Regions from separate parts of the Exiguobacterium sp. s21 genome, predicted to be linked through region 1. Evidence: a T-box and tRNA genes for the amino acid it is inferred to sense, from the RefSeq annotation. Region 1 holds a T-box; the other holds one or more tRNA genes.
What was found. A T-box is a leader RNA that pairs with one kind of tRNA and senses whether it is charged. The one in region 1 lies ahead of KNP06_RS02755 (valine--tRNA ligase), so its partner is inferred to be a tRNA-Val.
Positions count from the first base shown of each region.

Region 1 (3,416 bases):
CGATAACGACGCGTCGCTACCGCTTCACGTCCAGACGGCCATCACGCAAGCGCAAGCAGGCGCTGACATCATCGCACCGAGCTCGATGATGGACGGCTTCGTCGCCGCCATCCGTGAAGGGCTCGACCAGAACGGATTCAACCATATCCCAATCATGAGTTACGGCGTCAAGTACGCATCGGCGTACTACGGACCGTTCCGTGACGCAGCTCAATCGGCACCTGGTGAAGGCGACCGCAAAGGCTATCAGATGGACCCGGCCAACCGCCGTGAAGCGTTCCGTGAATCACAATCGGACGTCGAGCAAGGCGCCGACTTCATGATCGTCAAACCGGCGCTCGCGTTCATGGACATCATCCGTGACATGCGCGATTCGCTCGATATGCCGATCGTAGCGTATAACGTGAGCGGAGAATACGCCATGGTCAAAGCGGCTGCCTTGAACGACTGGGTCGATGAGCAACGCATCGTCATGGAGACGATGGTCGGCTTCAAACGGGCCGGTGCGGACCTCATCGTCACGTATTTCGCAAAAGACGTCTGTCGCTATTTGGAAGGAGACTATTCATGACCTACAAACAAACACGCTCAGAAGCGGCGTTCGAACAAGCACGTCCGCTCATGCCGGGCGGGGTGAACAGCCCGGTCCGTGCCTATAAATCAGTCGGCATGACGCCAATCTTCGCTGAACGCGGTGAAGGATCACGCGTCTACGACATCGATGGCAACGAATATATCGACTACGTCCTCTCATGGGGACCACTCATCCTCGGCCACCGTGACCCGGTCGTCACGAAGGCGATTCAAGAGCAATCCGAGAAAGGCTGGACGTTCGGGACGCCGACCGAGCTTGAGACGAAAATGGCCGAGCTCGTCATCGAGCGCGTCCCATCAATCGAGATGGTGCGCATGGTCAACTCGGGTACGGAAGCGACGATGGCGGCACTCCGCCTCGCACGCGGCTACACGGGCAAGACGAAAATCTTGAAGTTTGAAGGCTGCTACCACGGTCACGGCGACTCGCTCCTCATCAAGGCCGGTTCGGGCGTCGCGACGCTCGGTCTCCCAGACTCGCCGGGCGTACCGAAAGACTTGGCGAGCCAGACGCTCACGGTGCCGTACAACGACTTGGATGCCCTTCGCGTCGCGTTCGAGAAGTTCGGTGACGACATCGCTGGGGTCATCGTCGAACCGGCGGCCGGCAACATGGGCTTCGTGCCACCGCAACCTGGATTCCTTGAAGGACTCCGCGAGATCACGGAACAATACGGCGCGCTCCTCATCTTTGACGAGGTCATGACCGGGTTCCGTGTCGGCTACAACTGTGCCCAAGGTTACTTCGGCGTGACGCCGGATTTGACGTGCCTCGGAAAAGTCATCGGCGGCGGCCTTCCGGTCGGTGCCTATGGCGGGAAACGCGAGATCATGGAACAAATCGCGCCGCAAGGACCGATTTACCAGGCAGGGACGCTCTCAGGGAACCCGCTCGCGATGATTGCCGGCTACACGACGTTGTCGCAACTGAAGCCTGAGCACTACGCCGAGTTCGAACGCAAAGCGGACCGTCTCGCTGAAGGCTATACGAAAGCGGCCGAAAAGTATAACATCCCGCACGACACGAACCGGGCTGGCTCGATGTTCGGATTCTTCTTCACGAACGAGAAAGTGACGAACTTCGAGAAGGCGAAGACGGCGAACCTCGACTTGTTCCGTGCTTACTATCAGAAGATGGCGGCGCGCGGCGTGTTCTTGCCACCGTCACAGTTCGAAGGATTGTTCCTCTCGACCGTGCACACGGACGAAGATATCGACCAGACGCTCGTAGCGGTCGACGCGACGTTCAAAGAGCTGCAACAAGAGTTTTCATTGTAATCTTGACGGAAACAGCTTCTGTCGCTACAATTGTTTAACAGATACGAACAAAAGCTACGATGAGGAATAGTACGCAATCAACATCCTTTTTCAGAGACGCGGCCGCTTGGTGCGAGGCCGCGAAGGATGGTGCGGAAGTCGCCTCGGAGCTGACCTTTTGAACGAAGTAGGAAGGTCCGGTCCATCGACCGTTATTCGATTTTGAGGGCGCCACCTGTTGGCGAACTAAGGTGGTACCGCGGAAGATACGGCTTCTTTCGTCCTTAGCGTTAAGGACGAGAGTAGCCGTTTTTTTGTCCACATTATTAGAGGAGGTTGGGCATATGGCCAACGAGACAAACGAAATCACCATGCCGACGAAGTACGATCCAAGTGCGACGGAAGCGAAATGGTATGACTACTGGTTAGAGAACGACGTATTCAAAGCAGACGAGGACGATTCAAAACAGCCGTACACGATCGTCATCCCGCCACCGAACGTAACAGGGAAACTTCACCTCGGACACGCATGGGACACGACGCTCCAAGACTTATTGACGCGCCTCAAGCGTATGCAAGGCTATGACGTCCTCTGGCTCCCAGGGATGGATCACGCCGGTATCGCGACGCAAGCGAAAGTCGAACAGAAACTCCGTGAAGACGGCATCATGCGTTACGACCTCGGACGCGAGAAGTTCCTCGAGAAGACGTGGGAATGGAAAGACGAGTACGCGGACACAATCCGTGCCCAGTGGTCAAAACTTGGTCTCGGTCTCGACTACTCACGTGAGCGTTTCACGCTCGACGAAGGACTCTCGAAAGCGGTCCAAGAAGTATTCGTCCGTCTCTATGAGAAGGGCTTGATTTACCGTGGCGAGTATATCGTCAACTGGGACCCGGCGCAAAAGACAGCCGTCTCGGATATCGAAGTTATCTATCAAGAAGTCGAAGGCGCATTCTACCACATGAAGTATCCGCTCGCTGACGGCTCAGGCCACATCGAGATCGCGACGACGCGTCCAGAGACGATGCTCGGCGATACGGCCGTTGCCGTCAACCCGAAAGATGAGCGTTACGCGCACCTCGTCGGCAAGACGATCATGCTTCCGGTCATGAACCGTGAGATCCCGATCGTCGCTGACGACTACGTCGACATGGAGTTCGGTACAGGTTGCGTCAAGATCACACCGGCGCACGACCCGAACGACTTCGAGATCGGGAACCGCCACGAGCTCCCGCGTATCCTCGTCATGGACGAAGGAGGCAAGATGAACGAGAACGCAGGCAAGTACGAAGGGCTCGACCGCTTCGAATGCCGCAAGCAACTCGTCAAAGACCTAGAAGCGGACGGCACGCTCGTCAAGATCGAGCCGCACACGCACTCGGTCGGCCACTCGGAACGTTCAGGCGCAGTCATCGAGCCGTATCTTTCGAAACAGTGGTTCGTCGACATGGAGCCGCTCGCGAAAGCAGCGCTCGAAGCTCAAGGACATGACGATACGAAAGTCAACTTCGTCCCAGAGCGGTTCGAAGGCACATACCTCCGTTGGATGGAGAACATCCGC
Region 1 is NZ_JACSLF010000002.1:48,519-51,934, forward strand. It holds gene hemB (porphobilinogen synthase) at 1-571, shown strand, start outside; gene hemL (glutamate-1-semialdehyde 2,1-aminomutase) at 568-1,872, shown strand; T-box leader at 1,920-2,140, shown strand; gene KNP06_RS02755 (valine--tRNA ligase) at 2,196-3,416, shown strand, end outside.

Region 2 (3,416 bases), on a different contig from region 1:
GATCGCCATGTAACGTAATTGTAGCCGGATTTGGCTGATCAACCTCTCCTCTCGATCTCCTCTAACTTTTTTAGGAACAGGTTCTCGGCCCGCAGGCGCTCGTTCTCCCGCTCGATCTGTTGGATGCGACGTTCGAGCTTCTCTTCGTTGGTCAGTTCCTCTTCTTGCTTCGTCCGTCCGCGCCGGTCCTCGAGCCCGTGCACGCCGTCGGCGTCATATTTTTTCGTCCAGCCGTAGACCTGGTGGTACGACACGGCGAATATCTCGGCCGTCCGTTGATAGTTCCGTCCATTGTCCAGGCAATACCTGACGATCTCCATGCGTTCCTCGAATGTGGTCTTTCTCCCTTTTGTCATAGCTCGATCCATCCCTTTTCTCGAATCTGTTAACTCGCTATGACTAGTATACTTCTTGATCCACCGATATAGAACCGAACGACTACTGATTTGATGTCTGGAGAGGACTTCCACCATGGTGACCCCGTCGAGATAGTCACGTACGGCCGCTATTTTCTGTTCCTTTGTGTACAGTTTCCATATCCTCGACTCCTTCAAGGCGTCGATTCCGCCGGTCTCAAATTTTACTTTCCACACCCGGAGGGTATGCTCAGAGACGTGATGAGCCTCCTCGATTTCCTTCCACGTATATGTTCCTTCTTCCATCATTCGTAGTGCACTCAGTTTTTGTTCGATTGAATGCCGACTTCTCGCCATAAAAAAACACTCCTCAATAGAATAAACAGATTTGTTATTTCATCTGTCTACCTATTGGGGAGCATATCAAACGCATCGCGTCTCTCGGACTTTTTTTATTGGACGATATGTAAAATCGAGACGATGACGGCGACCATCAAAATCCCCGGCAATAGATTCGCGACGCGAATCCGAGTGATGCCGACCAAATTTAAACCGATCGCGACGATCATAACGCCGCCGGTCGCTGTCATTTCTAAAATAAAGTCATCCATGAGCGATTCCGGGATAAACTTCATGATTTGGATGGCGAGCAAGGCGATTGCTCCTTGGTATAAGAGAACCGGGACGGCCGAGAACATGACCCCAATCCCTAGCGTCGAGCTAAGGACGAGTGCCGTGAAGCCATCAATCAATCCTTTTGTATAGAGGACATCATGGTCCCCGCGCAATCCACTGTCGAGTGCGCCGATGACGGCCATCGCCCCGATGACGAAGATGAGCGTCGCCGTGATGAAGCCTTCGGCGATACTCGACTTGCTCTTACCGCCGAGTCGGCGTTCCAATTGATAGCCGACCTCGTTCAACTTCTCATCAAGCTTCCACCATTCACCGAGCGCCGCCCCGATGACGAGACTGCCGATGACGATTAAAAAGTTTTCACTCTTCATCCCCATTTGAATCCCCAGCAAGACGACGGCGAGACCGATGGCTGCGGTGACCGTCTCTTTCATTCGTTCGGGGATGCGGTGAAATAAAAGTCCAAGTAATGTGCCAATCACGATCAATGCCGCGTTGACGATTGTTCCGGTTAAGACCATTGTAATATTCCCCGTTTCTGTATGTATTGAGAGGAATATACCAACTGTTTATGTAGACTGTCAATTGAAAGAAAAACAAAAAAAAGCCACTTCTCGCAAGAAGTGGCGTCGCGGAAACCCACGTTCCTATGGGTTTCGCATCGGGTTTGGCACCCAAGTGATTCTGACTGGGCTCGAACCAGCGACCTCTACCCTGTCAAGGTAGCGCTCTCCCAGCTGAGCTACAGAATCAGGTCGTGTCCTCGCTTAAGGACACTATTAATATATCAAGAAACTAATGCCTTGGCAACTGTTTTTTTAAACTTTTTTACTTTTTTTCAACGCGTCATTTCTTCCCGTTTCGTATGGCGGCATAACCGCTCTAAATCACCGGCATATACCGAGACGAGCATGCCTTGATATTCGGTATCCCGATCCCAATGCAGTCCGTTCGCTTTCGCGACCCGTTGCGATGGGACGTTATCCGGATGAATCAAGGAAATGATCTCTTTCTCACCTTTTTCGAACGCATGACGCATAAGGCGAGCCGCTGCCTCGCGTCCGTAGCCCATATGCCAATGCTTCGGCGCCAACCAATATCCGACTTCAAGTTCAATCGTGCCGTCGAGTTCATGGAGCAACGTGCCGGCATGACCAATCGGCTCGTCATTTTCATGCGACATCAATTTGAGCAATCCGGTTTGACGACCCGTCTGATAACGGGCCAACTGGCGCTCGAACCATTCAATTGTCTGTTCATCCGTATACGGCTTTCCATCCGGGCTAATGAAGCGCATGACCCGCGGATCTTGGAGTAGCGATTTCACGAAATAAAAATCAGCAATCGTGTAAGGTTCGAGTCGTAGACGCTCGGATTGCAGTTTGATATGACTCATCGTCCCCGCCCCTTTCGTTCACAGTCTGAACTATTCAATTCCCGTTTTTATTCGAAGCTAATCCTGCTCACGCGACAACTTTCAATCCGATGACGCTTCCGATAATAAGCAATAAGAAGAAGATACGCCACCGGTCCCGGGATTCGTTCAAGTACAGCATGCCGAGCACGACCCCGCCGGCCGCCCCAATCCCGACCCAAATCGAATACGCCAATCCGAGCGGGAGCGTCTCGAGCGAACGCGACAACAAATAAAAGCTTAAGGCAAACGTTCCGACCGACAAGATCGACCATTTAACAATCTGATAGCCTTTTGATTTACCCATCCAAAAGACGGCCATCATCTCAGCAAGACCCGCACCAATCAAAAATACCCAACTCATGCCGACTCACCTCCCGTCACTTGTTTCAGTCCGACCACACCGATCAGAAGCGTGATGATAAAGACGAGCTTCATCCCGGTGAGCGCCTCGTCGAACAAGAGCGCCCCGACGATGACCGTTCCGACGGCTCCGATGCCGGTAAAGACGGCGTACCCCGTCCCGGCCGGTAAGGTGCGGAACGACATCGCCAACAATCCAAAACTCACAATCAATAATAGAATCGTCATCACGCTCGGACCGAGCACCGTGAACCCGTTCGACAGCTTCATCGTCGTCGCCCAAACGATTTCGAGCAGACCGGCGAGCACGAGCCAAACCCAGGCTAGTTGATCTTGTTTCATGTCCAACCGACTCCTTTCTTGAAAATCGTGAATGCGGCCCGTTGCCGTTTGACGCGATTCGTCTCAAGCGTGAAGAGCGAAAGAAGCGCCCCATCTAGAAAACAATAGTACGCGTCATACACGTCCTCGAGTGACTGTTCGGGTAAGGCGCCTTGCTCCATCGCCAATCGAAACTGTTCTTTCTCGAACGCTTGCAGTTCCGTCTCGACCGAACCGAGCGTCGTCTCGATGAATGATCGCAACTCGGGCGGTGGGACGAGCAACATCCGCTTCGTCAGCATCCACGTCTCCTCTTCTTCAAAGAA
Region 2 is NZ_JACSLF010000012.1:77,570-80,985, reverse strand. It holds one part of gene KNP06_RS12785 (IS3 family transposase) at 1-74, opposite strand, end outside; one part of gene KNP06_RS12785 (IS3 family transposase) at 74-713, opposite strand; gene KNP06_RS12780 (DUF554 domain-containing protein) at 809-1,513, opposite strand; tRNA gene KNP06_RS12775 (tRNA-Val) at 1,672-1,744, opposite strand; gene KNP06_RS12770 (GNAT family N-acetyltransferase) at 1,831-2,388, opposite strand; gene KNP06_RS12765 (DMT family transporter) at 2,456-2,770, opposite strand; gene KNP06_RS12760 (DMT family transporter) at 2,767-3,111, opposite strand; gene KNP06_RS12755 (TetR/AcrR family transcriptional regulator) at 3,108-3,416, opposite strand, start outside.
Region 2: it has a tRNA-Val gene. The T-box ahead of KNP06_RS02755 (valine--tRNA ligase) is inferred to sense a tRNA for this amino acid. The anticodon was not compared.